3 regions of the Nocardioides oleivorans genome follow, and region 2 is predicted to be linked to each of the others. Evidence: predicted binding sites of a transcription regulator. Region 2 holds the regulator's gene; each other region holds the start of a gene.
What was found. The regulator HrcA, encoded in region 2, represses chaperone genes, less so after heat shock. The targets are predictions, from matches to a motif close to TTGGCACTCGNNNNNNNCGAGTGCCAA.

Region 1: the regulator HrcA is predicted to act here: its motif matches at 5,294-5,320, upstream of groL (chaperonin GroEL).
Region 3: the regulator HrcA is predicted to act here: its motif matches at 2,298-2,324, upstream of groES (co-chaperone GroES).

What each region holds. Positions count from the first base shown of each region.
Region 1 covers NZ_SDWT01000001.1:601,381-609,319, forward strand. Annotated here, with positions in the region: gene EUA93_RS02895 (hypothetical protein) at 1-265, opposite strand, end outside; gene EUA93_RS02900 (collagen-like protein) at 351-1,718, opposite strand; gene EUA93_RS22135 (collagen-like domain-containing protein) at 1,901-3,334, opposite strand; gene groL (chaperonin GroEL) at 3,535-5,163, opposite strand; gene EUA93_RS02915 (pilus assembly protein TadG-related protein) at 5,403-7,184, opposite strand; gene EUA93_RS02920 (TadE family protein) at 7,198-7,857, opposite strand.
Region 2 covers NZ_SDWT01000003.1:196,649-204,587, forward strand. Annotated here, with positions in the region: gene EUA93_RS19585 (intradiol ring-cleavage dioxygenase) at 70-999, shown strand; gene hemW (radical SAM family heme chaperone HemW) at 1,054-2,271, shown strand; gene EUA93_RS19595 (DUF3097 domain-containing protein) at 2,632-3,480, opposite strand; gene EUA93_RS19600 (hypothetical protein) at 3,533-3,856, opposite strand; gene EUA93_RS19605 (DUF2470 domain-containing protein) at 3,913-4,596, opposite strand; gene EUA93_RS19610 (MBL fold metallo-hydrolase) at 4,647-5,522, opposite strand; gene hrcA (heat-inducible transcriptional repressor HrcA) at 5,609-6,631, shown strand; gene dnaJ (molecular chaperone DnaJ) at 6,628-7,803, shown strand; gene EUA93_RS19625 (16S rRNA (uracil(1498)-N(3))-methyltransferase) at 7,807-7,939, shown strand, end outside.
Region 3 covers NZ_SDWT01000001.1:460,898-468,836, reverse strand. Annotated here, with positions in the region: gene EUA93_RS02205 (glycoside hydrolase family 3 N-terminal domain-containing protein) at 1-1,053, shown strand, start outside; gene EUA93_RS02200 (class I SAM-dependent methyltransferase) at 1,060-2,250, opposite strand; gene groES (co-chaperone GroES) at 2,460-2,753, shown strand; gene groL (chaperonin GroEL) at 2,849-4,471, shown strand; gene EUA93_RS02185 (GNAT family N-acetyltransferase) at 4,608-5,495, shown strand; gene EUA93_RS02180 (glycoside hydrolase family 16 protein) at 5,591-6,451, shown strand; gene EUA93_RS02175 (hypothetical protein) at 6,479-7,810, opposite strand; gene EUA93_RS02170 (SigE family RNA polymerase sigma factor) at 7,804-7,939, opposite strand, start outside.

The sequences.
Region 1 (7,939 bases), on a different contig from region 2:
CGAAGGTGTCGAGCAGGCCCGTGATGCGTGCCACCTGCGCGTCGGCGTCGTCCACCACGCCGCTGGTGCGCACGACCACCACGTGCGCGGACTCGGTGACCTCCCGGACCCGGTCGATCGCCGCCGAGGCGCGCACCATGAGGCGCTCGGCGTCGTCGAGCAGCGCCAGCACCCTGGGCACCGCCCCGACCAGGGCCTCGATCTGGTCGGTGCCCCGCTCGAAGGCCGAGAGGACGTCGCGGGGGCCGGGCACGGGAAGGCGCATGCGACGTTTCTACCGCGTGCCCGAAATGGGCGCAGGGCCCCCGCCGGAGCGGGGGCCCTGCTGGTGGAGCTGGTGGAGCTGGTGGTCAGTTGGAGACGGTCGTGAGCGGCACCGCGAACTTGTTGACCTGCGACCCGCTTGCCGGCAGTCCGAGCTCGCTGGTCGTCGCCGTCCTGAGCAGCCAACCGCTGCGCGGGCCGGCGTTGGTCCCGCAGTCCGGGTTGTCGAGGCTCTGCGACGTGAAGGGACCGGAGGTCGCGTAACCGTTGGCGACCGAGCTGGGCACCATCCAGGCGTTGCGGCTGTTGCTGAACGAGACGGCCTTGGCCATGTGGGCCAGCCCGCCCTCGCCGCCGTCGTTGAGGTAGGCCTGCCCGCTGGCCGTGTTGCCGCACGCCGTCGTGTAGTAGATCTGTGCGGGGTAGGTCTCGCCGTCCCAGCCCGCGTAGAGGAGGTAACCGGTGGAGCTCATGAAACCGACACCGTAGGAGTCGATCGAGGTGACCCTGCCCAGCGTGTTGCCCGCCCCGTCCTTCAACGTCAGGCCGCCCGGCGCGCCCGTGGCACCGTTCGCACCGGCAGTGCCCTGCGGCCCCTGCTGGCCCTGAGGACCCTGCGGACCCTGGGGTCCGGTGGCGCCCGTAGCCCCCTGGGGACCCTGCGGTCCGGTCGCGCCGGTCGCGCCGGTGCCACCGGTGGTGCCGGCGGTGCCCTGCGGGCCCTGGGCCCCCGCGGCTCCGGTGGCTCCGGTGTCGCCCTTCGGGCCGACGGGACCGCGGAGGTTGACCACCGGGGTCCAGCCGCTGGCCGTCTTCTCGTAGGCGTCGTACGTCGCGGTGTTGAGGTACCAGTCGCCCACGGTGCCGAGGCCGGCGGCGGGTGCTGCCGTGCCCTGGAGCCACTTGCTGCCGGCCGCGCCGGTGGTTCCGGTCGCACCCTGGGCGCCCGTCGCACCCTGGGGACCGGTCGCGCCCTGGGCGCCCGTCGCGCCCTGGGCACCGGTCGCACCCTGGGCGCCGGTCGCACCGGTGTCGCCCTTGTCGCCCTTCGCGCCGGTGTCGCCCTTGGCACCCTGCACGCCCTGCGGACCGACCGCGCCGGGGGCACCGGTGGCGCCCATGATGTTGACCCGGAACTCCCAGCCGCGCGGCGTGTTCTTGTACGCGTCGCCCGTGGCGGTGTCGAGGTACCAGCTGTTCGTCGCCCCGTCGGAGGCCTTCGGGGCGCCCGTGCCCGAGTTCCAGCTGGTGCGGAGGGTGTCCACGGCCTCGGAGCTCAGGTGGTGCGTGTCGAGGGCGCGGTTCTTGATGTCCGCGCCGGTGATGGACTTGTCCTTGATGTCCCGGCCCGTGATGAGCGCACCGGCGGTCGCGCCGCCGACACCGGCGGAGACCACGAGGGCACCTGCGACGAGCAGGGCGGAGGCGGCGCGGCCGTTGGGGCGCGAGGGCATGGAGAAACGCACGATGGATGACCCCCAGAGTCAGGTGCGGCCACCCGGATGGCGGCGCAGCGTGAGAAGCCTAGGACTCCGAGGACCCCGCCGTACCCAAAATGGGGGACGTCGGTGCCGGGACGCCAGCAAGGCCCCCGCCGGAGCGGGGGCCCTGCTGGTAGGTCAGCCTGCTGCCGGTGTCAGCCGATCGTCAGGGGAACGGCGAACTGGTTGCCCGACATCGTGGGCAGGCCCAGCTCGGCGGTCGTCGACGCACGCATCTTCCACGCCGACTGCGTGGGCGTCTGGGTCGGGGCGCTGCAGCTCCACCCGCTCTGGCCGGAGTTGTCGAACCCGCCGACGGCCGGCATGGCGGCCGAGGTGGCGAAGCCGTTGACGACCGTCGCGACGACCATCCACTGGTTGAGCGAGTGGGAGTAGACCGCGCTCTTGCCGTACATCGTCTGGGGCGTGGAGTTGCCCGCGTTCCAGTACGCGTCGCCCGTGCAGCTGCCGGAGTAGTAGAGCTGGCCCTTGGAGGCGGAGCCGTCCCAGCCGACGTTGATGATGTACCCGGTCGAGGTCTTGATCAGCACGCCCCGGCTGTACTGGGCCACACCACTGCCGGCCGAGGGCGAGCCGGCGGACAGGATCGTGCCCAGGACGACGCCGTTCACGTCCTTGAGGACTGCCCCGCCGGCACCCGACGCACCGGCCGGGCCCTGCTGACCGGTGGCCCCGGTCGGTCCCGCCGGACCCTGGGGGCCCGTGGCACCGATCGGCCCGGCAGGCCCCTGGGGACCGGTGGCGCCGTTGCTGCCATTGGTGCCGTTCGTGCCGGCCTGTCCCACGGGACCGGTGGCACCGGTGGCACCGGTGGCGCCGGCGGCACCGGCCGCGCCCGTGGCACCCGTGTCGCCCTTGGGACCGATCGGGCCGCGGAGGTTCACCCGCACGGACCAGCCGGAGGCAGTCTTCTCGGAGGCGTCCCAGGTGGTCGTGTTGAGGTACCAGTCACCGACGACCCCGTCGCCGGCGGTCGGGGCGGCGGTGCCCTGGAGCCATCTGCTGCCGGCCGCGCCCGTGGCGCCCGTGGCGCCCGTGGCGCCCGTGGCACCCGTGGCACCGGTGTCGCCCGTGGTGCCCTTGTCGCCCTTGTCGCCGGTCAGGCCCTTGTCGCCCTTGTCGCCCTTGGCGCCGGTCGCGCCCGTGGCTCCGGTGGCGCCGGTCTCGCCGGTCTCGCCCTTGGCGCCGGCGACACCCTGCGGGCCGACGGCGCCGGGGGCACCGGTGGCGCCCATGATGTTGACCCGGAACTCCCAGCCCTTGCGGGTGTTCTTGTAGGTGTCGCCGGTGGCGGTGTCGAGGTACCAGTTGTTCGTCGTGCCGTCCTCGGCCGACGGCGCGCCGACGCCGGAGTTCCAGACGGTCTTGAGGCTGTTCACGGCCTCCTCGCTCAGCTGCTTGGTGCCGAGCGTGCGGTCCTGGATGTCGGCCGCGGTGACGGACTTGTCCTTGATGTCCCGGCCGGTGATGAGGGCGCCGGCGGTCGCGCCGCCGACACCGGCCGAGACCACGAGGGCGCCTGCGACGAGCAGGGCGGGAACGGTGCGGCCGCTGAGGCGCGCAGGCATGAGTGAACGCAAGGTAGGTGACTCCCACAGGACGGTGCGCCCACCCCGATGGCAGCGCAGCGTGTGGAGCCTAGGACGTGACGGGCGTCTCGGTACGCGAATTGGTTACATCCGCGTCGTACCGAACATCTCGGCGTGAAATGGCAGCGAGGCCCCCGCCGGAGCGGGAGCCTCGCTGGTGGTGCTGGTGGGAGGACGGATCAGAAGTCCATGCCGCCCATGCCGCCCATGTCGCCGCCGGGCATGGCAGCGGCCTTCTCGGGCTTGTCGGCCACGACGGCCTCGGTGGTGAGGAACAGCGCGGCGATCGACGCAGCGTTCTGCAGGGCCGAGCGGGTGACCTTGGCCGGGTCGATGATGCCGGTGGCGATCATGTCGACGTAGTCACCGGTCGCGGCGTTCAGGCCGTGGCCCGGCTCCAGGTTCGCGACCTTCTCCGCCACGACGCCGCCCTCGAGGCCGGCGTTGATGGCGATCTGCTTCAGCGGGGCCGAGGTGGCGACGCGGACGATGTTCGCGCCGGTGGCCTCGTCGCCCGACAGGTCGAGCTTGTCGAACGCGGTGGCAGCAGCCTGGACGAGCGCGACGCCGCCGCCGGCGACGATGCCCTCCTCGACCGCAGCCTTGGCGTTGCGGACAGCGTCCTCGATGCGGTGCTTGCGCTCCTTGAGCTCGACCTCGGTGGCCGCGCCGACCTTGATGACGGCCACGCCGCCGGCGAGCTTGGCGAGGCGCTCCTGGAGCTTCTCGCGGTCGTAGTCGGAGTCCGACTTCTCGATCTCGGCGCGGATCTGGTTGACCCGGCCCTCGATCTGGCCGTTGTCGCCGGCACCCTCGACGATGGTGGTCTCGTCCTTGGTGATGACGACCTTGCGGGCCTGGCCGAGCAGCTCGAGACCGGCGGACTCCAGCTTGAGGCCGACCTCCTCGGAGATGACCTGGCCACCGGTGAGGATGGCGATGTCCTGGAGCATGGCCTTGCGACGGTCACCGAAGCCCGGCGCCTTGACGGCGACGGAGCGGAAGGTGCCCTTGATCTTGTTGACGACCAGGGTCGACAGCGCCTCGCCGTCGACGTCCTCGGCGATGATCAGCAGCGGCTTGCCGGACTGCATGACCTTCTCCAGCAGCGGGAGCAGGTCCTTGACCGTCGACACCTTGGAGTTGGCGATGAGGATGTAGGGGTCCTCCAGCACGGCCTCCATGCGCTCGAGGTCGGTGGCGAAGTAGGCCGAGATGTAGCCCTTGTCGAACCGCATGCCCTCGGTGAGCTCGAGGTCGAGCCCGAAGGTGTTCGACTCCTCGACCGTGATGACGCCTTCCTTGCCGACCTTGTCCATCGCCTCGGCGATGATCTCGCCGACGGTGGTGTCAGCGGCGGAGATCGAGGCGGTGGAGGCGATCTGCTCCTTCGTCTCGACGTCCTTGGCCATGGCGAGCAGCTGCTCGGACACGGCGGCGACGGCGGCCTCGATGCCGCGCTTGAGACCCATCGGGTTGGCGCCGGCAGCCACGTTGCGCAGGCCCTCGCGGACCATGGCCTGGGCCAGAACGGTGGCCGTCGTCGTGCCGTCACCGGCGACGTCGTCGGTCTTCTTGGCGACCTCCTTGACCAGCTCGGCGCCGATCTTCTCGTAGGGGTCCTCCAGCTCGATCTCCTTGGCGATCGAGACACCGTCGTTGGTGATCGTGGGGGCGCCCCACTTCTTCTCCAGGACGACGTTGCGGCCCTTGGGGCCGAGGGTGACCTTGACCGCGTCGGCGAGGGTGTTCATACCCCGCTCGAGGCCGCGGCGGGCCTCCTCGTTGAAAGCAATCAGCTTGGCCATATCGCGTGCGATTCCTATCGACGTGAGTCTGTGTGTGCGGCCACCAGCTGGGCTGCCCGCGACGGACGATCCGCTCCGCCGGCGATCCATTCACGTCGGCTTCTGCGGACCTCAGCGTCACCTGGGGTCGCTGTCACTCTCATGACGAGAGTGCCAGCGTCATGTTTAGCACTCGACACCGGAGAGTGCAAACGCCGCCCCGGGGGTCCGGAGCGGCGTCCACGCGGTGGAAGTCGGGACTACTCGATGAGGCGGACGGGCTCGCCGACGATCTTGGCGGTCCAGGTCGTAGAGTCGTTGACGGCGTTGCCGGAGCCGAACTTCACCGAGACCCGGAACCAGCACCCGCCGGTGCTCGCGACCGTGCACGTGTACGTGCTCGGGATCGGCACCCGGATCGTCTGGAGCTGCCCGTTGTAGTTGGCGGACGTGATGCCGGTGACCTCGCAGTTGGAGAGGTTGCCGTCCTTCACTCCCGCACCAACGCAGCCGACGATGTTGGTCGGCAGGTTGCTGTCGGTCGGCTTCACGATCTTCACCGTCCCGCCGCTGCCCGCACCCTCACCGACGTCGAAGAAGGTGATGAGCAGGGTCTTGGTCGCCGCCGCCGGCGGCACGCGCAGCAGGTTGAACTCGGTCTCGGCGCCGGTCGCGTTGGCGTAGATGCGCATCCGCTCGAAGGCGGCGACGGAGACGCCACCGGCCGGCGCGGTCGAGATCGCCCGGACGGCGAAGTGGTTCTTGCCGGTGCCGCGCACGGCTGTGTTGTCCCCGGCCTGGTTGAAGACGTTCATGTTGCCCGAGTAGACGCCGTTCGTCTCGGTGCCGCCGAGCGCGACGTTGCTGCGCACCTGGAGGTAGTAGTCGCCGGCCTTCGACGGGGTGAAGGTGCACAGCGAGGTCCACTGGTGGAAGACCCGTGCCAGCTTGTCGTTGTAGCTGCCCGAGTCCTTGCGCAACGTGTTGCGCGTGTAGGAGCTCGGGAGCCAGCCCGGGTACTGCTTCACGCAGGAGGTGATCGGCGGCGCGGTGTAGGGGTCGAGGGTGTCGACCGGGGCTCGCAGGCCGAAGGACGTGATCGTGCCGTACTCGGTGTTGCCGTTGTACGACGACGTGTTGCTGCCGTCGTCGCCGGCGCAGAACGAGTTGGTGGTCTTGCCGTAGCGGTCCGCGGAGTCGGTCGGGGTGTAGTCGTTGTAGTTCGCCCCCGAGATCGCCGTGCCGGACGGGCCGTCGGCGCAGCGCAGGCCGGTGCCGGTGAACTGCGGGTCGTAGAGCTGCAGGTCGATGGGACGGCCCACGGCGGACGCCCCGATGCGCACCAGGTAGATGTAGCCGCGGCTGTCGAACTCGTCGTTCTTGCCGCCGGTGCAGCCGACCTCGCCGCCCTTGCACCAGCGAGCCTCGAACTCGGAGCCCTCGTCCTTGTAGACGTCCGGTCCGGAGATCGCGCCCCAGAAGTCGGGCTCGGTCGGGCAGGTGGCAGGCGCGGGGACCAAGATGCCGGAGGCGACGGGTCCGTAGCCGGCCGGCACCACGCCCGCACCCGTGGTGACGGTCGTGCCGTTGGGGACGTTGGCGAAGGCGTTGCAGGGGCTGCCCATGGGAGCCGGGCCGTTGAAGTCGGCCACCGCCGACCGGGACATCGTCGACTGGCCGACGCCGAAGTTCTTGGCGAACGAGTTCTTCACCGTCGACGAAACCGTGACCTTGAGCTGCGTCGGCTTCTCGCCGGCGGTCACGACGACCGAGGTCGAGCCCGAGTTCGGGAAGCCGTTGTCGGCTGCGATGTCCAGGGCGCGTGCCTTGGCGCTCGTGAAGTCGTCGGGCATGTACGTGACGCCCGCCGTGGCCGCCGCGTCCGCGGCGGCCTGCACGCGCTCCAGCTCGACGTACAGACGCGCGACGTCGATGCTGAGGGCGCTCAGCGGCACCGCGATGAAGGCGAAGAACATCGCGACGATGATGGCGATCGCACCGGCATCGTCGCGCCGGCGCCTCAGCCTGCTGGAGAACGGCATCGCAGAAGTCCGATCAGCTGTGCGCATTGGGGGTTCCGGGCTTGCAGCTGTCCTGGGTGAGCGGCTCGAACTGCATCACCGTGCGCTCGGTCATCACCTTGTTGCCGCCCATCAGCCCGCTGACCAGTCCGGTCATCCAGTTGTGGTTGGCGCGCAGGGCCACCCCGACGGACTCACGGTTGTCGTCGTTGAGGCAGGCGTTGACCGTGGCGGAGGTCCACGAACCGCTGGAGTAGCGGAACTTCTTCAGGCCGGCGTCCCACACGTACTTCACGCACTTGGCCGTGCAGTTGTCCGGGATGCTGGTGCCCGAGCCGGGGAACCCCGCCGTGTTGGCCGAGTAGATCATCACCCACTGGATGTCCTCGGACTTCATGGCCGTCCCGGCGGTCTGCATGGTGTCGGCCGCCGCCTGGGCCAGGGCCGGGGCGTTGACCGGGGTGCACGGCGGCGGGTTCGCGCTCGCCTCGCAGGTGCCGGGACCGGCGTCCGCCGACGCGGACGCAGCGCGCGCGCCGGCGCGCACGCTGCTGCTCATGGACACGTAGTCCTTCATGTAGAGCCCGAGCTCGACCGTGCCGAGCAGGAAGGTGAGGAGGAGGGGAACGACGAGTGCGAACTCGACCGCTGCCGCACCGCGGTCGTCTCCACGACGACGACGCCACTTGAGCACTGGATCCCCCTCTGCAGGTGGCGCCGCCCGATACGGCCGCCTCGTAGACCCCCGACCCGTGCCGGGAAGCCCGTCCCGCTGC
Region 2 (7,939 bases):
GGTGCCAGTGGGAGACCACTGGCACCCGTTCGCTCGTCCCGTCCGACTCAGTTCCCCCAGGAGCACCCCATGACCGCAGACCGCACCCACCACCACCCGCACGGCGACGACGAGGTGCACGAGCACGACCTCGGACTCCAGCACGACCTCGGCACTCTGCAGCGGCGCGGCTTCTCGACGATGGGCCGCCGCGGTGTGCTGGGGGTCCTGGGCGGTCTCGGGGTCGTGGCGGTCGCCGGGTGCGCCAGCGACGACTCCACCGCCTCGACCGCCACCTCCAGCAGCACCCCGACCGGCAACCCGCCGAGCGGCGGTCCCGGCGGTGGGGCGCCTGACGGCGGCATGGGCGGCGACTCCTCCGTCGAGGTCGCCGACGGCGAGATCCCCGAGGAGACCGCCGGCCCCTACCCGGGCGACGGCTCCAACGGCCCCGACGTGCTCTCCGAGAGCGGCGTCGTCCGCTCGGACATCACCACGAGCTTCGGCTCGGCGTCGGGCGTGGCCGAGGGCGTGCCCCTCACGCTGCGGTTCAAGCTCTACGACCTCACCGGCGACGAGGTCGAGGTCCTCTCCGGCGCCGCCATCTACGCCTGGCACTGCGACCGCGACGGCAGCTACTCGATGTACGACGGTGACGCGGCCGACCAGAACTACCTGCGCGGCGTGCAGGAGACCGACGAGGACGGCTGGGTCGAGTTCACCTCGATCTTCCCGGCCTGCTACTCCGGACGCTGGCCGCACGTGCACTTCGAGGTCTACGAGTCGCTCGACGCGGCGACCAGCGTCTCCAACAAGCTGCGCACCTCGCAGCTCGCGTTCCCCGAGGACGTCTGCAACGAGGTCTACGCCACCGAGGGCTACGAGTCGTCGGTGACGAACCTGGCTCAGGTCAGCCTCGACTCCGACGGCATCTTCAGCGACGGGTACTCCCTCCAGATGGCCACCGTGAAGGGCAGCAACTCCGAGGGCTGGACCGCGACGCTCAACGTGCCGATCTGAGCGTCCCCGATCCGGGTGGCGGGCGCGGGGGAGACCGCGTGGTTGGATTGCCGCGTGCCCCCCGCCCAGCCCGACGGCGACGTCGCCCCCGAGGACGGCCTCCTGCCCGACGAGGCGTGGGCGGAGTTCGGCAGCAAGCCCTTCGGGCTCTACGTCCACGTGCCGTTCTGCACGGTCCGGTGCGGCTACTGCGACTTCAACACCTACACCGCCCACGAGCTCGGTGACGAGGTCGGCGCCAGCCGGTCGACCTACGCCGAGGCGGCGATCAAGGAGATCCGCTTCGCCCGGCAGGTGCTCGGCCACCGTGACGTGAAGATCGAGACGATCTTCTTCGGTGGTGGTACGCCGACGCTGCTGAAGGCGGCCGACCTCGGTGCCATCGTGGCGAGCGCGGCAGGGGAGTTCGGCCTGGTCGACGACGTGGAGATCACCACCGAGGCCAACCCCGACAGCGTCGCGGCCTGGGACCTCGAGGAGCTGCGCACCGCCGGCTTCAACCGGATCAGCTTCGGCATGCAGTCGGCCGTCGACCACGTCCTGCGCACCCTCGACCGGACCCACGACCCGATGCGGGTCCCGGCCGTCGTCGACTGGGCGCGGCAGGCCGGTTTCGACGACGTCAGCCTCGACCTGATCTACGGCACGCCGGGGGAGTCGCTCGCCGACTGGGAGACCTCCGTCGACGCTGCCCTCGCGTGCGAGCCCGACCACATCTCGGCGTACTCCCTCATCGTCGAGCCCGGCACCGCCATGGCCCGCCAGGTCGCCCGCGGCGAGATCGCCATGCCCGACGAGGACGACCTCGCCGACAAGTACCACCTCGCCGACGAGCGCTTCGGGCGTGCCGGGATGAGCTGGTACGAGGTCTCGAACTGGGCGACCTCGCCCGACCACTGGTGCCGGCACAACCTGCTCTACTGGACCGGCGGCCACTGGTGGGGCGTCGGGCCCGGTGCCCACTCGCACGTCGGTGGCACGCGCTGGTGGAACGTCAAGCACCCGGCGGCGTACGCCGAACGGCTGGGCCGCGGGGTCTCACCGGCCCTGGCGCGCGAGGTGCTCGGCTACCGCGACCAGCGGGTCGAGCGGATCCTGCTCGAGATCCGCCTCGTCGAGGGCCTCCCGGTCTCCGCACTCGAGGCCGGTGGACGCGCCCACGTCGCGCGCCTGGTCGCCGACGGTCTGGTCGAGCTCGCCGCCGAGCGGCTGGTGCTCACCCAGCGCGGCCGGCTCCTCGCCGACGCCGTCGTCCGCGACCTCGTGGACTGAGCCCACCCGCACAGTGGCGCGACCGTCAGCCGGGGTTCCCGTCCGCGGCGCGCCCGCCCGCTGGTTGAGCAGGGCGCCCTGGCGCCCGTGTCGAAACCAAGGCCGTGGGTCCCTCCCCGCTGGTTGAGCAGGGCGCCCGCGCTCGTGTCGAAACCAAGGCCGTGGGTCCGGTCGACCGTGACCACGGATCGCTGTGTCTTTTGGCGCCTCCGCTTCGCTTCGGCGCGTGTCCGCGGCGCTGGAGGCCCGCTCGTGCGTCCTCGTTGCCGCGCTCTCCTCCGCTTCGCTCTCCCGAACGCAGCCCTCGTCCTTACTTCACGGGCGCGCCGCGGACGAACCCCCCCGCTGATGTCCAGCGGGTCAGGGGGCGGTCGTGAAGTCGATCAGCTCCTCGACCCTGCCCAGGAGCGCGGGCTCGAGGTCGGCGAAGGAGGACACCCGGCCGAGGATGTGCTTCCACGCCCGGGCGATGTCGGCCTGGTCACGGTGGGGCCAGCCGAGCTGCTGGCAGGTGCCGGTCTTCCAGTCGATGCTGCGCGGCACGGCCGGCCACTGCGTGATGCCGAGGCGGTCGGGCTTCACCGCCTGCCAGATGTCGATGAACGGGTGCCCGACGACGAGCACGTGCTTGCCGATGGGGGAGCGGGCGATGCCCTGCGCGATCCGCGACTCCTTGGACCCGGGGACCAGGTGGTCGACCAGGACGCCGACACGGCGCTGCGGGCCGGGCTTGAAGTCGCGCAGGTGGTCGGCGAGGTCGTCGACGCCGCCGAGGTACTCCACGACCACGCCCTCGATCCGCAGGTCGTCACCCCAGACCTTCTCGACGAGCTCGGCGTCGTGGCGGCCCTCGACGAAGATCCGGCTGGCGCGCGCGACGCGGGCCCGCGCGCCGGGCACCGCGACCGAGCCCGACGCCGTACGCGCGGGTGCAGCAGGTGCGCCACCGCGGACCGGTCGGGTGAGGATCACCGGCTTGCCCTCCAGCAGGAAGCCGGGGCCGAGCGGGAACGTGCGCCGCTTGCCGCGCCGGTCCTCGAGCGTCAGCGTGTCGATGTCGCGGTCGACGGCCACGACCTCGCCGCACCAGTCGGTCGTGACCTCCTCGACGACCATCCCGATCTCGGTCGGCACCTCGACGGCGCGACCCTTCTTCGGGGCGCGCCAGTCGGAGGCGAGGACGTTGGTTCCGTAGCGATCCTGGGGCACCGGTCAACGCTAGGGGCCGCAGGCCGAACGGCGGAGGCGGCGCGCCGGTGGCTCAGCCCTGGGAGATGCCGTCGCCCTGCGCGCCCTCGCCGGTCGCACCCTCGCCGGCGATCTCGGCGTCGTCCTCCTGGGCGGCGTCCATCTCGAGCTCGGCGCGGCTCTTGGTGTCCTCGGCGTCGGGGTCGAGCGGCTTGGCGAGGGGGTTGTCGTCGGTCGGCTGGAGGTCCTCGGGCAGCTGGTCGTCACCGATGCCGCCGATGGTCTCCGTGTCGGGGGACGCCGTGTCGCCCGAGTGGTCCGCGTCGGCCTCGCTCGTGCCGCTGGTCGCCGTCGGGGTGTCGCCGAACTCGTCCTGGGTCGCGCTCTTCTCGGTCATCCCCCAGTCCTACCGGCGTACGGCGGACCGGGCCAGCCCCCTGTGGGTGGGAGCCGTCAGCACATCCCGGCGTGCAGGTGCGAGCGCAGCGCGGCGCCGAGCTCCTGGGGCGAGGCGACGGGGCGGACGAAGTCGAGCCGGTGCGGGTGCGATCCCGACGCGTCGAGCCAGGTGACGTCGACCCCGCACGGGTCGACCCGCACGAGGCTCGCGGCCAGCATCGAGTGGAGGGGGACGCCGAAGGTGGTCGCCATCGCGGTGCGCAGCTCGAGCTCGTGGGCCTCGTTGGCGTGCTCGACGGTGCGCTGGAGGTAGCCGGGGTTGAGCACGTGGCGGTGGTCGCGGAAGCGGGAGACCTCGACGGCGAGGGTCTCCTCGTCGCTGAGCAACGACACGGTGCTCAGCTCGAGCGCGACGAGCGAGCGGGGGTCGCCGCAGCAGCGGCAGCCGGAGTCGCGCTGCACCAGCGTGCCCTGCATGACGAGGCTGAGCCGCCGGTGCTCCGAGGCGGGGTCGCCGAGGCCGCTGGCGATCTCGACCATGCCGACCGACCCGCCGTGGGCGGCCGCGAGGAGGGCGGACTCGTCGCTCGCGCTGAACACCGGCGCACCGTGCATGTCGCAGGTGACCTCGTAGACCTCGTCCTCGACGGTGTCGTGCGCCTCGCCCACCCAGAGCGTGATCGCTTCGGGGCAGGACAGCACGCTGCGGGCCAGCAGGGCGGCTTCGGCCGGGTTCATCACGCCTCCACGAGGATTAGGTAAGGCAAGCCTAACTCGTGGTGAACGGATCAGACCAGCGGGAGTCGTTTCTGGGACCGGGGCAGGTGCGCGTAGCCGAGGCGTACGGCGCTCACCAGCAGGTCGGGGTCCCACGGCCACTCGCCCTGGGCCAGCGCCTCCGACTCGGGCACGCCGCGCGAGGCGAGGTCGCGGATGGTCTCGGCGATGGTGCCGAGGTCGACGCGCTGGTCCTGGACGAACGCCTTGTCCACGACCTGCCCGTGACCGGGGACCACGACGGTGGAGTCGGTCATCAGGCCGAGGGCCAGGTCGAGCGTCGTCGGCCACTCCAGCGGCCACGAGTCGTCGCCGATGAACGGCGGGTCGGACTCCTCGACGAGGTCGCCGCCGAGCAGCACGTCGGCATCCGGGATGCGGACCACGAGGTCGCCGGCCGTGTGCCCGCGCCCGGGGTGGATCAGCTCGACCGCACGATCGCCCAGGTCGAGCTGGACGGCCGAGGAGAACGTCTCCGTCGGCAGGTGCAGCGTGGTCTCGAGGATCTCCTCGCGGCGCGGGTGGTCGGTGGCCTGCTCGTAGTGGGCGAAGGTGTTGCGGGCCGACTCCTCGACGTGGTCGCGCGCCCACCCGGTGGCGTGGATCGGCATCTCGCCGAACTGCTCGACCATGGTCGCGTTGCCGAAGTGGTGGTCCCAGTGCTCGTGGGTGTTGACCAGCCCGGTGAGCGGGCCCGCGCCCAGGCGTCGTACGTCGTCGGCAACGACGCGCGCCTGGGCCGCCGAGCCGTGCGTGTCGACCATCAGCAGTCCGTCGGAGCCGCCGACGAGGGTGATGTTGACGTGCATCCAGTCGTAGTGCGCCACCCAGACCCGCGGCGCGACCTCGGTGAACCGCGGTGGGGAGTCGGGGGACGGGTCGGTCATGTCCGCGACCCTACGGCGAACGAGTAGGCTTGGCACTCAGGGCGAACGAGTGCCAGCACCACGATCCGAGCAGCGAGGAGGGCTCCATGGTCGACGACCGCAAGCTCGACGTGCTGCGCGCGATCGTGGAGGACTACGTCGCCACCGAGGAGCCGGTCGGCTCCAAGGCGCTGGTCGAGCGCCACGGGCTGGGCGTCTCGCCCGCCACGGTGCGCAACGACATGGCTGCGCTCGAGGACGAGGGCTACATCCACCAGCCGCACACCAGTGCCGGCCGGGTGCCCACCGACAAGGGCTATCGGCTCTTCGTGGACAAGCTCGCCACCCTCAAGCCGATGAGCGTGGCCGAGCGGCGCGCGATCGCCACCCTCCTCGACGGCGCCGTCGACCTCGACGACGTCGTGCAGAAGTCGGTCCGGCTGCTCAGCCAGCTGACCCGGCAGGTCGCGATCGTGCAGTACCCCTCGCTCTCGCGCTCCACCGTCCGCCACATCGAGCTCGTCGCGCTGACCCCGACCCGGGTGATGCTGATCCTGATCCTCAGCACCGGCCGGGTCGAGCAGCGCCTCGTCGAGCTCGACGAGTCGATCGCCGACACCGACCTCGCCGAGCTGCGGGTGGCGGTCAACCAGGCCAGCGTGGGCGTCCAGATCGCCGCCGCGGCCCAGGCGCTCGGCGCGCTGCCCGACGACGTGCGCCCCGAGCAGGCCGGCGTCACCCGGGCCGTGGTCGGGGTGCTCAGCGAGGCGATGTCCGACCACCGCAGCGACGAGCGCGTCGCGGTGAGCGGCGCCGCCAACCTCGCCCGCTACGGCGACTTCGACACCGCCGTCCGGCCGCTCCTGGAGGCGCTCGAGGAGCACGTCGTGCTGCTCAAGCTGCTGGGGGAGTCGGGCGTCGACGCCCTCACCGTCCGCATCGGGCACGAGGGCCCCTATTCCGAGCTCGCGGCCACCAGTGTCGTGGCCACCGGCTACGGCCCGCAGGAGCTCCACCTCGGATCTCTCGGCGTGGTCGGGCCGACCCGCATGGACTACCCCGGATCCATGGCAGCCGTGCGCGCGGTCGCGCGCTACGTCTCCCGGATCCTCGATGAAGGAAACCAGTGACCCAGGACCCCTACGAGATCCTCGGCGTCTCGCGTGACGCCGGCGCCGACGAGATCAAGAAGGCCTACCGCCGCCTCGCCCGGCAGCTCCACCCGGACGTCAACCCCGACCCGGAGACCCAGGAGCGCTTCAAGGACGTCTCGCGCGCCTACGAGGTGCTGAGCGACCCGGGCAAGAAGGCGGCGTACGACCGTGGTGGCGACGCGTTCAGCCAGGGCTTCGGCGGTGCCGGGCAGGGCTTCTCGTTCACCGACATCATGGACGCGTTCTTCGGCGGCGGCGGTGCGGCCGGTGGCCAGACCCGCGGCCCGCGCTCGCGTGCCCGGCGCGGCCAGGACGCCCTGATCCGGCTCGACACGACGCTCGCCGAGGCGGCGTTCGGCGTGACCCGCGACCTCAAGGTCGACACGGCGCTGCGCTGCGAGGCCTGCGAGGGCCAGGGCACCGCGCCCGGGACCTCGCCGACCACGTGCGAGACCTGCCACGGGCAGGGCGAGGTCGCGGTCGTGCAGCGGTCGTTCCTGGGTGAGATCCGCACCCTCCGTCCCTGCGCCGCCTGCCGCGGCTACGGCTCGGTCATCCCCGACCCGTGCCGCGAGTGCTCCGGCGACGGCCGCGTGCGCACGCGTCGCACGCTCACCGTGAAGATCCCGGCCGGCGTCGACCACGGCACCCGCGTCCAGCTGACCGGACAGGGCGAGGTCGGTCCCGGTGGCGGGCCGGCCGGCGACCTCTACGTCGAGATCCACGTCGAGCCGCACGCGACCTTCACCCGCAACGGCAACGACCTCCACACGACGGTCTCGCTGCCGATGACGGCGGCCGCGCTCGGCACCCAGCTCACGCTGCCGCTGCTCGAGGCCGACCTGCCCCAGTCCGACGAGACGCCCGAGGGCGAGCGGCCCACGACGACCTACGACATCGAGGTCCGGGCGGGCACCCAGTCCGGCAGCGAGCAGGTCATCCGCGGCTTCGGCGTGCCGAGCCTGCGCGGTGGACGCGGCGACCTCATCGTGAGCATCTCGGTCGACACCCCCACGCGGCTCGACCCCCGCCAGGAGGAGCTGCTGCGCGAGCTCGCCGCGATCCGCGGCGAGGAGAAGCCGACCGGCCAGGCCGAGGCGCCGCACAAGTCGATGTTCGGCCGGCTGCGCGACGCCTTCCAGGGCTGAGCGGTGTCCCTGCCCGTCCACCTCGTCGAGTCGCTGGCCGGCGTCTCCGTCGGCCAGGTCGTCGAGGTGACCGGCGACGAGGCGCACCACGCGGTGGCCGTACGACGACTCCGCGAGGGCGAGCAGGTCGTGCTGA
Region 3 (7,939 bases), on a different contig from region 2:
TTCCCCGGCCACGGCTCCGTCCCTGCCGACAGCCACCTCACCCTCCCCGTCCAGACGAAGTCGCTGGAGGAGCTCGAGGCCGGCGACTTGGTGCCGTTCCGCGCCGCCGCGGAGGCCGGCCTGCCGGCGGTCATGGTCGGGCACATCGACGTACGCGCCGTGGACCCGCGGATGCCCTCCTCCCTGTCGCGGAAGGTGACGACCGGCCTGTTGCGTGACGAGCTCGGCTTCGAGGGCCTCGTCGTCACCGACTCGCTGGAGATGACCGGCGTGACGAAGGGCCGCGACCCCGGCCAGATCGCCGTCCGTGCGATGAGGGCGGGTGCCGACGTGCTCCTGATGCCGGCGTCGCCCGCCGTGGCCCGCGCCGCGCTGGTGAGGGCGGTGCGGGCCGGCGCGCTGAGCCGCGAGCGCCTCGAGCAGTCCGCGGCGCGCCAGATCGCGCTCCTCCTCCACCTCGACGGCGCGAAGGGCGCGCCCGTCGGCTCGGCCCAGGTGGCGTCGAGGGCGCTGTCGAACGCGGCCATCACCGTCACCGACGGTCCGTGCACCGGTCGGCTGGTCGAGGACGCGGTCCATCCCTACGGCGACCCCGGCGCCGTCTCCAGCTTCGCCGCCGCAGCGAGCCAGGCCGGGCTGTCCGTCCTCCTCCGCCGGTCCCCGCCGCCCCGGCTGGCCCTGGCCGCACCGCGGCCGGAACGGAAGAAGCACGAGGGCAAGCAGCACTTCAGGAAGCGCGTGAAGGCGTGGAGGAAGGCCGAGGCGATGCGCGAGCTCCGGCTCGGTCGCTGGACCGCACGCGAGGACGCCCGGGTCGCGGCCGGCACCCAGGTCGGGTTCACCGGCTACCACGACGCCCCGGTCGACGGCACGATCGCCGTCGCCACCGACACCCCGTGGGTGCTCGGCCGGGTGGGTGCGCCGACGCGGATCGCGACGTACGGCGACACCCCCGCCGCGATGCAGGCCCTGGTCGAGGTGCTGCTCGGCCGGGCGTCGGCCCCCGGTCAGCTCCCCGTCAAGGTCGCCGGGGTCGCCCGGACCGGGTGCTGAGGTCCGCTAGAACGGCTCGACCAGGAGTGCCGTGCCCTGGCCGGCGACGCGCGTGAGCACCACGGTCGCCTCGTTGTCACCCTTCAGCGCGAGCCGCTTGCGCAGCTCCTCCGGCACGACCTGCACGCCACGCTTCTTGATCGTCAGCCGACCGATGCCGCGCTCGTGGAGGGCCGCCTTGAGCTGCTTCTCGCGGTAGGGGAGGTGCTCGACGACGCGGTAGCCCCGCGCGAACGGCGTACGGAACGAGGCGTCGCCGGTGACGTAGGCGATGTGCTCGTCGACGAGCCCGCCGCCCACGCCGGCGGCCACGGCGGTGACCAGCCCGGCCCGGATCACGGCGCCGTCGGGCTCGTAGAGGAAGGCCCCGACCTCGCGGACCTCGACGCCGTCCGCTCCCAGCGGCGGGGCGTCCTCGTCGGTGAGCGTGGCGAGCCCGCCCTCCCCGATCACGGTGGCCCGCCGGTCGGTGGTCGACAGTCCCGGCGACCAGATGACGGCCTCCTTGACCTCGCCGCCGTCGCTGACCCACTCCGCCTCGGCGCCCGGCGGGACGAGGTCGTGGCCGATGCCCGGGGCGACCTTGACCAGGGAGCGCCGGGTCAGCAGGTCGAGCACCCACGGCCACGGCGGCGTCCAGCCCTCGACGTCGAAGACCCGGCCCCGGCCGCCGCGGCGGGCGGGGTCGGCGAAGGCGGCCCCGAAGCCGCTCGGGTCGATCGTGGTCGCGTCGCCGACCTGGACGGCTCCCGCGAGGCCCAGCACCTCGAGGTTGGCGGCGGCCATCGCGACCCGGACCGGGTCCTGGTCGATGCCCGCCGCGACGAGGCCGGCGCGCGCGAAGGCGAGGAGGTCGCCGCCGATGCCGCAGCCGAGGTCGATCACGCTGCCGCCCGGGATCGCGGCGGCCAGGCGCGCCGCGCGGTGGTCGGCGACGCGGGCCCGGGTGGCCTGCTCGAGCGCATCGGGGGTGAAGAACATCAGCCGTGCGTCCTCGCCGAACTTGGCGACGGCCTTCTCGCGCAGCTGGACCTGCGTGGTGGCCGCGGCCGCCTTCTCGGGGTCGGGCTCGAGACGTCGTACGACGCTCGCGACCCGCACCGGGTCTCGCGGGTGGTCGACCCAGGCCTGGGCGGCGTGGACCAGCAGCCGACCACCGTCGTTGGTGCGCAGCCACTCCAGCGTCCCGATCTCCACGGGGGCATCCTGTCAGGGAACCCGCAACCGCCCCTGCCGGCCTCTGTCTGGCACTCGCTCGGGGTGAGTGCTAGCGTCTGTTCTGGCACTCTCACCCTGAGAATGCCAATGCTCGCGAGCCTGGCACGACCCCCGCGACGGCGTGCCGCCGGACCGTGAGCCCACGTCCTGAAGAATCTCGTTGCAGAGAAAGTGGAGGTTGATCCGAAGTGTCGGTCAACATCAAGCCCCTCGAGGACCGCATCGTCGTCCAGACGCTCGAAGCCGAGCAGACCACGGCCTCCGGCCTGGTCATCCCGGACACCGCCAAGGAGAAGCCCCAGGAGGGCGAGGTCGTGGCGATCGGTCCCGGTCGCATCGACGACAACGGCAACCGCGTCCCGCTCGACGTCGCGGTGGGCGACAAGGTCATCTACAGCAAGTACGGCGGCACCGAGGTCAAGTACGCCGGCCAGGAGTACCTGATCCTGAGCGCGCGCGACATCCTCGCCGTCGTCTCCTGACGCACCTGGCCGCCCGGCCGGCGCACTGCCGCCGGCCGGGCGCCAGGCACGTCAGGCCCTGAACCACCCCATGAACATTTCCTAGGAGCACCTAGATGCCCAAGATCCTGGAGTTCGACGAGAACGCCCGCCGCAGCCTCGAGCGCGGCGTCGACGCCCTCGCCAACGCCGTCAAGGTGACGCTCGGCCCCAAGGGCCGCTACGTCGTCCTCGACAAGAAGTGGGGCGCCCCCACGATCACCAACGACGGTGTGACCGTCGCGCGCGAGATCGAGCTCGACGACCCGTTCGAGAACCTCGGTGCCCAGCTCACCAAGGAGGTGGCCACCAAGACCAACGACGTCGCCGGTGACGGCACCACCACCGCCACCGTCCTGGCCCAGGCCATGGTTCACGAGGGCCTCCGTGCCGTCGCGGCCGGCGCCAACCCGATGGGCCTCAAGCGCGGCATGGACGCGGCGGCCGAGGCCGTCGGCGACGCGCTGCGCGAGGCGGCCCGCGAGGTCGAGTCCCGCGAGGACATGGCCTCCGTCGCCACGATCTCCAGCCGTGACAGCCACATCGGCGACCTGCTCGCCGAGGCCTTCGACAAGGTCGGCAAGGACGGCGTGATCACGGTCGAGGAGTCCAACACCATGGGCACCGAGCTCGAGTTCACCGAGGGCATGCAGTTCGACAAGGGCTACATCTCCGCCTACTTCGTCTCCGACCCGGAGTCGATGGAGGCCGTCCTCGACGACCCCTACATCCTTCTCCACCAGGGCAAGATCTCCTCGATCCAGGAGCTCCTCCCGGTCCTCGAGAAGGTCATCGCGACCGGCAAGCCGCTCTTCATCCTCGCCGAGGACGTCGACGGCGAGGCGCTCTCGACGCTCGTGGTCAACAAGATCCGCGGCACCTTCAACGTCGCCGCCGTCAAGGCCCCGGCCTTCGGCGACCGCCGCAAGGCGATGATGCAGGACATCGCGATCCTGACCGGTGCCCAGGTCGTCGCCCCCGAGGTCGGGCTCAAGCTCGACCAGGTCGGCCTCGAGGTCCTCGGCCAGGCCCGTCGCGTCGTCATCACCAAGGACAACACGACGATCGTCGAGGGTGCGGGCGACGCCGGCCAGATCGACGGCCGCGTCAACCAGATCAAGGCCGAGATCGAGAACACCGACTCCGACTGGGACCGCGAGAAGCTCCAGGAGCGCCTCGCCAAGCTCGCCGGCGGTGTCTGCGTGATCAAGGTCGGCGCCGCCACCGAGGTGGAGCTCAAGGAGAAGAAGCACCGCATCGAGGACGCCGTCTCCGCGACGCGCGCCGCGATCGAGGAGGGCATCGTCCCCGGCGGTGGCTCCGCGATCATCCACGCCGTGTCGGTGCTCGAGGACAACCTCGGCCTGACCGGTGACGAGGCCGCCGGTGTCCGCGTGGTCCGCAAGGCGGCCGACGAGCCGCTGCGCTGGATCGCCGAGAACGGTGGCGAGAACGGCTACGTCGTGACCGCCAAGGTCCGCGAGCTCGGCATCGGCAACGGCTACAACGCCGCGACCGGCGAGTACGGCGACCTGGTCGCCCAGGGCGTCCTCGACCCGGTCAAGGTCACCCGCTCGGCCCTGGTCAACGCGACCTCGATCGCGGCGATGCTGCTCACGACCGAGACGCTCATCGTGGACAAGCCCGAGGAGGAGGAGCCCGCGGCCGGTGGCGGCCACGGGCACGGCCACGGTCACTGACCCCCGCCGCTCCGCTCGACGCAGCACCTGAACGACCAGCAGGCCCGCACCGGATCCCGGTGCGGGCCTGCTGCGTGTGACGTCGGTGTTACGCGTCGTACGACCTCGTGAAACATCCCTGGGGCATCATCAGGGCATGTTGTGGAGAGTGCGTACGACGCTGGAGGACCGTCCCGGTGCTCTCGCGGACCTGGCCACGGCCTGCGGCTCCGCCGGGGTGAACATCCTCGGCCTGCAGGTCTTCCCCGGGATCGACCGGGTCACCGACGAGCTCGTGCTGCGCACGCCCGACGACTGGGAGCTGCCCGACCTGGCCGACCTCGTCGAGCGGGCCGGCGGCAGCCGGGTCAGCGTGCTGCCGTGCACCGAGGCGGCGCTCAACGACCAGCCGACGCGCTACGTCCTGGCCGCCCGCAGCATCCTGGCCCACCCTGCGGGCTTCCCGGACGTGGTCGCCCAGCTCTTCGACGCCGAGGCGGACCCGGTCGGCTCGGAGCTCGACCCGGTGCTCGACGCGATGGACCTCGAGATCGGCGACGTGCTGGTGCAGCTGCGTCGTACGGCGCCGTTCACGGCTGCCGAGCACGCGCGCGGCACCGCGCTCGCCGAGCTCGTCACCGACGTCCTGGCCGCTGCGTCGGACCAGCCGGCCGTGCCCGACCCCGACACCGCCGTCGACGCCGGTCCGGTCTTCACCACCTCGGAGTCCGCGGTGACCGCCACGGTCGGCGGCGCGCCCGTCGGGTCGGCCTCGTGGACGGCCGACGACGAGGGCGCGTGGCACCTCGAGCTCGAGGTCGACCCCGCCTGGCGGCGTCGCAGCATCGGCTCGCGGCTCCTGCTCGAGGCCACCCGCGCGGCCCGGGCGAGCAGCGTGTCGGAGGTCGTCGTGCGCACCGCCGCGGACAACTCGGCCGTGCTGCCCCTCATCCTCGGCAGCGGCCTGCGCGGCCGCATCCGGATGGGGACCGACGACCTGACCGTGCGGATCCCGATCACGCCGTTGGTAAGGAGCACGTACTAATCCGTCGTGGTGCCTCGGCACTGACAGTCCTACTGTCGAGGAATGGAGCCGGGCCACTCGGGGTCCCGGACCATTCCCAGAGGAGTTGTCTGCCCATGTGGCACCTCGCACGCACGCACGCCGCCCCCCTCGCCCTGGCGCTCGCCGCCTCGGCCCTCACCACGACCGCCGTCGCACCCCCGTCGGGCGCGACCCCGGCCCGCGAGTCGGTCACCGGCACCGCCGGCGCCCAGCTCGCGCCGGGCGACCTGGTGTGGCAGCAGGAGTTCGACGGCCCGGCCGGCGCCGCACCCGACTACTCGGTGTGGAGCCACGACCTCGGCGCCGGCGGCTGGGGCAACGCCGAGCTGCAGAACTACACCGACTCGCGCGCCAACTCCGCGCTCGACGGCGCCGGCAACCTCGTCATCACCGCCAGGCGCGAAGGAGACGGCTACACCTCGGCGCGGCTGCAGACCAACGACAAGTTCGAGGCGCAGTACGGCCGGATCGAGGCGCGGATCCAGATCCCGCGCGGCCAGGGCATCTGGCCGGCCTTCTGGATGCTCGGCGGCGACCTGCCCGGCGTCCAGTGGCCGCAGGCCGGCGAGATCGACATCATGGAGAACGTCGGCTACGAGCCGCACATCGTGCACGGCACGATCCACGGACCGGGCTACTCCGGCGGAGCCGGCATCACGGGCCAGTACGTGCACCCGCAGGGCTGGTCGTTCGCCGACACCTTCCACACCTTCGCGATCGACTGGAAGCCCGACTCGATCACCTGGCTCGTGGACGGCGTCGCCTACCAGACCATCGACCGCTCGCGCGTCGGCGGCAACGAGTGGGTCTTCAACAAGCCGTTCTTCCTCATCCTCAACCTCGCGGTCGGTGGCCAGTGGCCCGGCTACCCCGACGGGAGCACCGTCTTCCCGCAGGAGATGAAGGTCGACTACGTCCGGGTCTACGCCAACTGACACGCCCACTGGCACCTACCCGGTGGGTCAGCCGATGAGCCGGCCGACCCACTGTGTGGCGCCGTTGCGCCGGTTCACCGGCGTGTGCCACATGAAGTCGCCGTCGGGTGCCGGGCCGCCGACGCCGAAGCTCGAGACCGCGTCGGAAAGTCGGAGCAGCGAGCCGTCCGCGAGGTCGTACACGTAGGTGCCGCCCTGCGCCCGGTCGTACGACGTGATGGTGACCAGCTCGTTGCCCGGTCCGGCGGGGCCGCCCTCGATGCCGCTGCCCTGGATCGTGGTGACGAGGTCGCCGTCGGTGGAGAGCACCTGGACGCGATCGTCGCGGACGCCGTCCTCGTAGGTGCCGCAGTACTGGCTCATCATGATCCGATCGCCTGACGCGCCGAAGCCGAGCAGGTTGCACCGGTCGCCGGTCCTCGGGTCGAACGTCGTCTCCGATCCCGACGCGAGGTCGCGCACGTGGACCAGGCCGGCGTCGCCGTTGGTGCGGTCGGTCCACACCATCGAGGTGTCGGTGAAGGCGACGTCGCCGACGCGCAGGCCCTCGTCCCGCGCGTCGGAGGTGTCGTCGAGCGACACCGACCACAGGTCGTAGGTGTCGCCCTCGGCATCGGCGTCCTCCGCCTCGCCGTCCGGCGCTGTCGGCCAGCCGCCGTCGGGGATCGCTCCCTCGGTCGCGGGGACCTTCACGTAGAGCCGGCCGTCGGGCGCCGACCGGGCGCCCCAGGCGTCGCCGGTCCCGGGCAGCCCGGGCCAGCTCGTCGCCGTCCACCGCTCGTCGGCCCGGTCGTAGACGTCGACCACCAGTGCGTCCGTCTCCCCGCTGGTCGGGAGGCGCAGCAGGGCGATCCGGTCGGCCGACAGCTCGACGGGCCAGAACTGGGCGCTCGGGTCGGGCAGGCCGTCGAGCCACGTCCTCTCACCGGTCACCGGGTCGAGGAGCGCGAACCGCGACGCGTTGGACCGGCCGTGCGGGCCGTCCCGGAACAGCACCAGTCCGTCGTCGGTGACGCCGTCGAGGTACTGGCCGTTGGCGGCGTCCAGGTCGTTGTTGGTGTACGACGTCAGCACCCGGTAGTCGGTGCCCTCGACCGCCGGCCGGGCGTCGCCCAGTCCGATGACGGGCCCCTCGGGCCGGGGCACGCCGGCGGCGGCCAGGTCGGGCGGGCTCGGGTCCAGCCAGGCCATCGAGCCCAGCGTGATCGCGCCGGCGGCCAGTGCCGTGCCCCCGATCGTCGCGGCCCGCCGCACTCTCACCCGTCGTCGTCCGGCACCCAGCACGGCCGAGACGTCTCCGTCGTCGTGCGGGGCGTGCGAGGAGGCCTCGCGCATCAGGTCACGCAGGTCGTTCACCATGAGACAGCTCCTCGGGACGGCTCGTCGGTCGACGAGTCCTCGAACACGGACCGGAGCGAGAACAGGGCGCGCGAGGTCTGGCTCTTGACCGTGCCCTCGGTGCACCCGAGGAGGGCTGCGGTCTGCTCG